Regions from separate parts of the Furfurilactobacillus entadae genome, predicted to be linked through region 2. Evidence: predicted binding sites of a transcription regulator. Region 2 holds the regulator's gene; each other region holds the start of a gene.
The links. The regulator LexA, encoded in region 2, represses DNA repair genes until DNA is damaged. The targets are predictions, from matches to a motif close to CNAACANNTGTTNG.

Region 1: the regulator LexA is predicted to act here: its motif matches at 1,432-1,445, upstream of parE (DNA topoisomerase IV subunit B).
Region 3: the regulator LexA is predicted to act here: its motif matches at 1,789-1,802, upstream of ACKTR5_RS09090 (replication-associated recombination protein A).

What each region holds. Positions count from the first base shown of each region.
Region 1 covers NZ_BQXN01000015.1:41,386-44,671, reverse strand. Annotated here, with positions in the region: gene parE (DNA topoisomerase IV subunit B) at 1-1,286, opposite strand, end outside; partial or broken gene plsY (glycerol-3-phosphate 1-O-acyltransferase PlsY) at 1,584-2,186, shown strand; gene ACKTR5_RS07470 (aldose 1-epimerase family protein) at 2,456-3,286, opposite strand, start outside.
Region 2 covers NZ_BQXN01000006.1:19,795-23,080, reverse strand. Annotated here, with positions in the region: gene ACKTR5_RS04045 (ABC transporter ATP-binding protein) at 1-525, opposite strand, end outside; gene ACKTR5_RS04040 (YneF family protein) at 608-832, opposite strand; gene ACKTR5_RS04035 (DUF896 domain-containing protein) at 936-1,175, opposite strand; gene lexA (transcriptional repressor LexA) at 1,411-2,040, shown strand; gene ACKTR5_RS04025 (nucleoside 2-deoxyribosyltransferase) at 2,102-2,542, opposite strand; gene ACKTR5_RS04020 (hypothetical protein) at 2,822-3,286, shown strand, end outside.
Region 3 covers NZ_BQXN01000022.1:8,961-12,246, reverse strand. Annotated here, with positions in the region: gene proC (pyrroline-5-carboxylate reductase) at 1-179, opposite strand, end outside; gene ACKTR5_RS09090 (replication-associated recombination protein A) at 438-1,772, opposite strand; gene ACKTR5_RS09085 (APC family permease) at 1,880-3,244, opposite strand; gene ACKTR5_RS09080 (amino acid permease) at 3,256-3,286, opposite strand, start outside.

The DNA of each region.
Region 1 (3,286 bases), on a different contig from region 2:
AAGAATAATTCATTGCGTGATGAGTTCTTCGACTGTGCGGGCGTTAGCTTTCCAGAGAGGAGCCGTTCTTGACGACCCTTCTTCTTCCCGTTACGGCTTTCGTCCCGGGCCTTTCTAGCAGCTTCGCGCGCTTGGCGTGCTTGCAAGGACTTTCTGATGAGCATTTGGGCAAACTCCCCGTTCTCCATCAGGTAAAAGCCCAGTTGCTCGTTAATTACGTTATCGACGATTGTCCGCGCTTCGTTAGTTCCGAGCTTGTCCTTCGTCTGACCTTCAAATTCCAAAATTGCTTCTGGAATCCGCATAGAGATAACCACGGATAGCCCTTCCCGAACGTCGGAACCCTCAAGGTTTTTATCCTTGTCCTTTAACAGACCAACCTTGCGCGCGTACTCATTGAACGCCTTGGTCCAGGCTGAGCGTAACCCAGCTTCATGGGTCCCACCACCAGGTGTCCGCACATTATTAACAAACGAAAGGGTCGTTTCCGAGTACCCATCGTTATACTGAGCGGCCACTTCAACTTCGACACCCTCTTTGTTTCCGTCAAAGTACATGACGTCACCCAGGGTGTCCTTGTCCTCGTTTAAGTAAGCGACAAATTCCTTGATGCCATCAGGGAAGAGGAAGGTCTCCGCCCGCTCTTGATCAGCCCGTTCGTCTGTTAACGTTATCTTGACGTTTGTCAGCAAAAATGCTGATTCACGGAGCCGTTCTTCTAACGTATTAAAGTTATAAACGGTGGTTGTAAAGACGCTTGGGTCTGGTTTGAAGGAAACCGTTGTTCCGTTAGCCTCTTTGGTCTTGCCTAACTTCACAAGGGTTCCCACTGGTTGGCCACCGTTTTTAAAGTCTTCCTGGTATTTTTGACCGTCTTTCACGATGGTCACCGTTAACCATTCAGATAATGCGTTAACAACGGAAGAACCAACTCCGTGAAGACCACCAGAGGTCTTATAGCTCCCCTCGTTAAATTTACCACCGGCATGGAGCACGGTGAAAATAACTTCGGGCGTTGGGATACCAGATTCGTGCATTCCCACTGGCATCCCCCGGCCATGATCGCGAACCGTGATCGAGTTGTCTGCATGAATGGTCACGTTGATTTCTTGACCAAATCCTGCTAAAGCCTCGTCAACCGCGTTATCCACGATTTCATAAACCAAGTGATGAAGGCCCCGGCCGTCGGTTGATCCGATGTACATCCCCGGACGCTTCCGAACGGCTTCGAGACCGTGTAAAATTTGAATGCTTGATGCGTTGTAATCCTCGGCTGATGAAGCCATGTCAACATCCTCTCTCAATTAGACTATCTAAATTAAAATAACACACAAACCGCGTTGGGGCACACTTAATTTTGTTAACCATCATTATTTCGTCATTAATGCGCCAATCATTAAACGCGTTATCGTGATTCATTTTAGCATAATGCGAACAAACGTTCTACAACAAAAAAGACCGCATTTACCCCAATCTGTTTCGCATCATGAGCAATTCGACCACGATTCGCGGTGGATTTGGCAGCGGAGTGGCTTCATGATAAAATGAAGGGCATTAACTACGCTAACGTAAGGAAGTTGCTCATGCTTAAACTACTCATCATGCTCGTGGTTGCCTATTTACTGGGGGCCATTCCGACCGGCGTTTGGATCGGTAAACTATTCTTTCATAAGGACATTCGTGAGGAAGGTTCTGGAAATATCGGCACCACCAATACCTACCGGGTCCTTGGTAAAACGGCTGGAACGACGGTGATGGTCATTGATATCTGTAAAGGCGCACTGTCCACGCTGCAACCAGTGATCTTTGGGGCACCAGTCGTCCATGGAATTGTCATCAATGGGTTACTCATCGGCTTAGCGGCCATTCTTGGGAACACGTTCTCCATTTTTGACGGGTTCAAAGGTGGTAAGGCCGTGGCAACCAGTGCCGGGATTCTTGCTGGTTATAATTTCCCCTTTTTCCTCATCGCCTGTGTCATCTTTGCATCACTGGTTTACATCACCAGCATGGTTTCCGTTGCTTCGATGGCCGCATTAACAATCATTACATTCATGTCCCTGTTATATCAAGACGGGATTTTAACCACTGTCGCCTTTGTGCTCACGTTGTTTATTATTTACCGTCACCGAAGTAATTTGGACCGCATTAAAACTGGGACGGAGCGGATGGTGCCGTTTGGCTTATACCGGCGCTACCGCCTCACCCATCCCATTAAGGTGCACGAGAAAGACGCACCCGCTGATTCTGATAAAAACGCTGCACCATCTGCGGCGTCTGAAAACCAAGTACCCACAGATAAGGCTACTGATGAGTCGTCCTCAGCGGCTAATCAATCATGATTGATGGAACTCGTCTGGATTGCCCGGACGAGTTTTTTTGATGCCTTAATTTGCACCAGAATAACGCCCATCGACATGTGTCGGTAGGCGTTATTTTTGCTCCAAATGTTTAGTTAAAAGAACTCTAATGCGTAATCTGCATTAAAGGTGGCTTGTGACGCAAGGTGATGGATTCCCGCCTTTGTGGCTAAATCGCCAGTGGCATCAATGGCATCCGCGATCCCCCACCATGGTTCAATGCAAACAAACGGCGCTTTTTGTGGAAACGGTGACCAGATGCCGACGTAATCGGCGTTAGCAAGTGTCATGGCAACCCCGTGTTCATTCACATCGGACGTCAACGTCAGCGTTGTTTCACGTTGATCGAGCTTTAGGATCTTAGCGTCATGTTCAAACAATGCGTGATCGAGCGTCACTGGGTGCGTAAAATCGAGGGTTGTTGGATGATTTTGGTCACTAAACGGCCCCACCAACTGGACCGACGGATATGTTTGCGCTGGACTTGCAGCAATCGTATAATCCTCAAATTCGCCAGTCTTTTGACCCAACGGAACGTTAAAGCCCGGATGCCCACCAATGGAGAAATACAGCGGTTCTTGCCCGGGGTTAGCAACCCGATATTCGACGCTAAGGTGGCGGTCTAACAGACTAAACAAGATGTCTAGTTTGAAGGCAAACGGATACTGTTCACGACTGGTCGCATCGTCCATTAACGTAAACGTCACACTCGTTGCTGTTTGAGCGGTAACCGTAAAATCACGATCCCGGGCAAACCCGTGTTGGGTCATTGAATAGGCTGTTCCTGCTACTTTGTACGTATCATCATGGAGCCGCCCAACAATTGGGAATAAGACGGGTGCGTGCCGTCCCCAAATGGTCTTATCTGCTTGCCACATGTATTCGGTCGCTGTCGCTTGATCGACAACACTAGTCAATTCTGCCCC
Region 2 (3,286 bases):
GGCAACAACTGCGATCAACGGCAGTGGTAACACAGCCAGAATCGTTAGCCGCCAGTTAACAAGCACCAGCATGGCAATTAACGTTGTTCCCCCTGTGATGACGGAATCTGCAAACTGCAAGATCCCCCCACCAGCCACTCGCTGAATGGCAGAAAGGTCGTTTGTTGCATGAGCCATTAAATCACCGGTCCGGTAACGCTGATAAAAGCTCGCGTCCATCTGCATAAAGTGCCAGTACAACCGTTCCCGCAGCGTTCGTTCAAGGTTTGCCGCACCGCCCCAAATCGACGTTCGCCATAAAAAGCGGGCGGCATAAGCACCTAACGCCACAGCAACCATGAGGCTAAGGTCCAGTGCTAACCGGGACCCTGTCAATTGGCGTTTCCCCATCAAATCAACTAAATCCCCGAGGATCCGGGGTGGAATAACGCCAAGGAGCGCCGTGATCAATAACCCAAGAACACCCCGTAAATAGCGCCGCCGTTCCGTTTTAAAATACCAGGCCAACTTTCTAAAAATTGCCATAACTCACCAACCTCTCTCAATTCAAATGAAACGACAAAAAAACGGATAGGAATAATCCTATCCGTTACTTTAATTACATGAATTAACCTTTACGTGCCTGACTTTGCATGGTAGCAAGCATTTGCTTAAGCTTCTTTTCAGAAGGCTTTTGCCCCATTTGCAACATCATTGTCCGTAACATCTCTTCAGTAATTGGAGGATTATTCTTAAGGTAGTTTTGCATGTAACGGCGTGCAAAGAAAAAGCCGCCGACAACGCCAGCCACTGCCGCTACGATAATAAGTAAGATCCACAACCCTGTTGACATCAAATACCCCTCCTTTACGTTTAAATAAAATACATCTTATTATACTACACAACTAATCGGCGGATGAAAACCCTTTAACCGAAAAAATCTTCATTAACGTTAATTAATCGTCACGCAAGCCTTTATCACGTTGAACTTGGCGAACCTTTTCCGGTGTCACTTCATTACCATTCTTATCGAAGACCTGCATCATCTCAACTTGTGAACGGAATGATTTCCGGAAGTTTGCAAGGAATTCCTCGCGGAGCTTTTTTTGTTCGGCTTGTTCGTCCTCAGTCAGTCCGCCATCTTTTGCTTTCTGAGCTAATTCGTTAATCCGAGCACGCAATTTTTCTGGTTCCATTATTCAGTCACTTCCTTAATTCAGCTTTGACAGCTATTATACAAGATTATTGCCAAAAGAGGAAAAGATTTGCAATGTAGCGAACATTTGTTTGACCCTGTTCGTAAAATATGCTAAGTTTTAAATAACAAAAAGCGTCGCTCGGCGTTTCCGATCCATCATGGGCACCATTTTCGGCCACCCGTTTGTGGTGTACAAGACCCATGGCGACGACATTTAATAACGAGGTGTAAACATGGCAAAAGGTGCTGCAACGAAGCAAATGGCTGTTCTCCAGTTCATTTATGACCGGGTTAACGAAAAAGGTTACCCGCCAACGGTCCGTGAAATCGGTGAAGCGGTTGCGTTATCGTCAACATCCACCGTTCACGGTCACATTGACCGACTCCAAAAAAAGGGCCTCCTGGTTAAAGATCCAACAAAACCCCGGGCCATTGAACTAACGGACGCTGGTCTAACCGCCCTCGGCATTTCAACGACCCCTAATGAGATTCCGGTTCTGGGTGTCGTCGCTGCTGGGGAACCCATTTTAGCGGTTCAAGACGCAACCGACTACTTCCCCATTCCCCCAGAATTAACCGAATATGATGGCGACTTGTTCATGCTCACCATTCGTGGTGACAGTATGATCAACATGGGCATTTTGACTGGTGACCGGGTCATTGTCCGCCGCCAACAAAATGCAGACAATGGTGACATCGTCATTGCGATGACTGACGAAAATGAAGCCACTTGTAAACGATTCTTCAAGGAATCCGATCACTACCGGCTTCAGCCAGAAAATGATCACATGGCGCCCATCATTCTTAACCAAGTTTCCATTTTAGGTAAGGTTGTTGGCCTCTACCGTGACTCTGTTTATTAGCATTATTTAACCACACAAAAATCCCTGAACGCAGTTAGCCGTTCAGGGATTTTTTTACTGATTATTGAACTTCGCCTGGGTAGGCTTGATTTGGTAAGGCATCAAAATCAAGATCTGCAATGGCTTCAGCCGTTGTCACGTAAGTCACTGCCCCCTTAGCCAACATTAAGTTAACAAGGCTATCCTTTTCGTGAAGTAAAACTACCTGCTTGCCCTTAGCCACGGCGTAACCAATTTCAAACGCCGTCCCACTATCAACTGAATCTTCAGTGAAGTCAGACACTGCCACAACAATATCGGACCCGTTAAGGTTTTCTAAGTCATGGTTATAGGCCGTTTCTTGCCATTCAGGACTCCCAAAGGTCAATTCGGGAAACTGCGACTTCCGGGGGCTAAAGACATCCCCAATAGTTGCGTTGGCGGCTAAGGCTGCTTCAACGCGCTTAACCCGGTCAATTTGTTCTTCATCAAAAAAAGGACTTGCTAAGTAAATTGATTTCACGTGTGTGTTCCTCCTCAAGTAGTATTCTCAGTATACTCGATTAGCGAACATTGTCACCGTGATTCCGAAAACTCATTCATATTTTTTAGTAAATCCTCATGATAATGGCAATCGATTCACCATTTATGAATCTAAATCGAAACATTGCCCACAATTTTCCGTTTCACATACGGTTATCACTAATTTCCACCACTCAATTCATTAATGGCCCCTTTTTCGGTGGCGGCCACAATGGTACACTTAAAAGACAACATTACCCAATGAAATCGAGGAATAATCATGATCTTTTTGGCCGTTTTCGGTGGCATCGCGTTGGTCCTTGCCGTTTTTTACCTGCTCAACTCAATTCAGTCTTACGGAACTTGGCGTTTTGCCACCCTATTAGTCGTCGTCTTTGCCCTCATTACTGGTTACGGCGTCGTTAAGCTCCCCGTCTGGCACCACCATGGTTCATGGAGCATGCAGTCATCTTCCAGCAGTTCGACCACTAAGGCAGCATTAACCAAAGCTGCCTCGGTATTCAATCCGAACCAAGCTGCCATTGATGGTGAAACGGCCGGCCAGAAGAGTGCGGCAACCGCTAACGCACAGAGCCAGGTTAAATCACAACTGGCAAATGCCTTCAGTAGTCTTGGTACCGTTACACTTGACGCTGACACAAAGACATACACCATTCATCCAACCAATAAGGATGCCGTTAAAGCTCTGGAGGAGTTAGAAAAAACGCCAAGTGACGCTGAGGAA
Region 3 (3,286 bases), on a different contig from region 2:
TTGGCCACTTCGGCATTTGTTGCCGCCGTTTGAACCCCCGTCGTCTCTGCAAACTGTTGATAATGGGCTGGATGGGCACTATGAACAATAATGTCAGCAGGTGCAAGTGCATCCGCGTCTAACAACCCGTTAATAATTGCTTGTGCCATTCCGCCAACACCAATAAAACCTAATCGCATGTCTGATCATCCCTTCATTTTCCGTTCAATTACCGTTTCGCCGTTAAACAGGTCGACCACTAAATTATGTATCCGGTTTAAAGACTTATCTGATTAGAATGTAACCGATATAGACCACTAATGCAACCGCCTGCACTTACTTTCTAAAAAAACAACCCGTTCCAAGCGTGACGCCATGGTTCGTTTGCTAAACCATTACCGCAGCAAACGACCAATCAGGTCACCAATCAGAACGGGCTTCTTCATTATTTTTAACACTTACTGGTGCGGATCATGAGCTGCATGCCATGCCTTGATCTGGGCCAAACGCTCCCCAATTCGCCGCTCCGATCCCTGCGTCGTTGGTTCGTAATACGTGTGACCAACCAAATTATCTGGCATGGTTTGGAGCGTCGTCAGTTTGTCCGCCGCGTCATGGGCATATTGATAATCCTCCCCGTAGTGAAGATCTGCCATCAACTTGGTGGGGGCATTGCGAATTTGCAATGGCACCGGTTCTGCCAAGGAATCCAGTGCGTCCGTCTTCGCTGCCGCATACGCGGTGTAAATGGCGTTTGATTTTGGTGCTAACGCCAAATACGTGACCGCCTGTGCCAGGTTAACGGTACACTCCGGCATGCCGATCAAATGGGCGGCTTGATAGGCAGCAACGGTGATTTCTAACGCCCGTGAATCTGCCAAACCGACGTCCTCACTAGCAAACCGAATCAACCGGCGGGCAACGTATAACGGATCTTCGCCACCTTCAAGCATCCGGGACAGCCAGTACAACGCCGCATCCACATCCGAATTGCGCATGGATTTATGCAAAGCCGAAATGATGTTGTAATGCTCATCCCCCTTTTTATCGTACATGAGCGATTTCCGGGAAACGAGCTGGGCCACATCCGCTTGATCAACTGCCGTCACCCCATTGATCTGCTGACCATTCAGCACGGCCATTTCCAGGGTGTTGAGCGCCACTCGTGCATCCCCGTTGGCAAAATCTGCAATGGCTGCCACGGTGGCCGGGTCGATCTGAATCGTTTGCTTACCAAAGCCACGCGGATCAGTCAGCGCTTGCTGAAGTAACCGCTCTAAGTCATCGTGTGTCAGCTGGCGAAGCACAAACACCTTCGTTCGTGACAGCAAGGCCGAATTAATTTCAAACGAGGGGTTCTCCGTCGTGGCCCCAATCAGCGTAATGCTCCCCTTTTCCACAAACGGTAAAAAAGCGTCCTGCTGGGCCTTATTAAACCGGTGAATTTCATCCACAAAAACGATTGTTCGTTCACCAAGTTGCTGGTTTTCCTCGGCGTCCGTCATGACCTGCCGGATCTCTTTGATGCCACTGGTCACCGCACTGAAGTTAATGAAGCGCGCTTGCGTCTGGTTAGCAATGATTCTTGCTAATGTTGTCTTTCCCACCCCGGGTGGACCCCAAAAGATGAGTGACGACAACACATCACTATCAATCAGCTGGCGAAGCACTTTACCAGGCCCGATTAAATGCTGCTGCCCCGCAAACTCGGCCAACGTTTGCGGGCGCATCCGGCTTGCTAACGGTTGATTAACTTCATCAGCTTGTTCAAATAAGGATGTCTCTTCTGCCATTTGTTTACCCCTCCATCAAACGTGTGTTCGTATGCTAATTATAGCACGGTGCCGCTTTAAAAACCAAAAAAGACTACTAATATATAGTAGTCTTTCAACACAAATAATTACTTTTCTTTGTGACTGTCGCTATCGTAATGCCACTTGTTCTTCAAATAATAGTAGAACGGAATGCCCAGTGCCGTCACGACAATCCCAATTGCTGTTGTCACAAACTGTGTGAACAACGTGTTAATTAAAATGAACAAACCACCAATTAACGCAATGATCGGGATCCACGGGTACAACGGAACCTTGTACGGCCGGTTTAACTCCGGTTGTTTTCGTCGAAGAACGATGACAGCCACAAACGCCATGCAATAGAAGACCCAAATCACAAAGATCAACATATTGGTAATTGCGTCAAATTGACCGGAAAGCATCATCACAAAGGCAATCACATACTGAATTAATCCTGCGGCCCACGGAATGCCCGCCTTGTTCAGTTTAGAAGAAACATCGCCAAATGGCAGCTTGTGTTCAACACCCATTACATACGGAATCCGCATCCCGGTCATGGTGTAGCCGTTGAGCCCACCATAAACCGAAATCAAAATTCCGATGGTGACAAACTTGCCACCCATGCCACCAAACAAAACCTTGGCAACATCAGAAGCCACGTTAAGGTTTCCGGCCACATGACTCACTGGTTCAACGGATAAGAACACCGCGTTGACCAGTAAATAGACAAGCATAATGCACCCAATTCCAAGGGCGATTGCGCGGGGAAGATCCTTTTTCGGATTCTTCATTTCACCAGCAATATTCCCAACGTGGATCCACCCATCGTAAGCAAACATGGTCGCTAACAAGGCATTCCCCAGCGCCGTCCAAAAGGCGCGGTGCGGACCGGCAACCACTGGAAAGAGTGAAAAGTTGACCCCACCGGAATGAAAGAAGCCTAAAACAACGATCAAGACTAACGGAATTAATTTAACAACCAACGTGACAGAGGTCACCCAGCCGCCCGCTTTGGCACTGATCCAGTTGATCAAAACCAGTGACAATGCTGTAATCATCGCAACCGGGACGATCCAACTTTGCTTAAGTCCAAACAGATTAGCGAATTGTGTCCCAAACGCAATTGCAATTGCGGCCACATTCGCCGGAAAGTAAATAATGGCTTGCGCCCAGCCCGCTAGAAACCCCCAGAACCCACCATACGTGTGTTCAATGTACCGGGTCAGGCCACCAGTTTCTGGAAATGCGGCGGCCAATTCGGCCCCCGTCAGCCCGGCACAGATGGTGATGACACCACCCAAGAACCACGCTAGCATCGCTAGACTGGCAGTGCCGGTTGATTCAGTCACTGCGGCGGCCTTGAAGAAAACCCCCGTTCCAATGACAGTCCCCATAACGGTCGATAATGCCGGGAAAAAGCCAATCGTCTTCTTTAAGCCAGTATTGGTGTTGGAATCCCCTTTATTTTCCATGTTCTTCACCTCTAATTAAGCTGTTTATGTTTCTGATAGAAC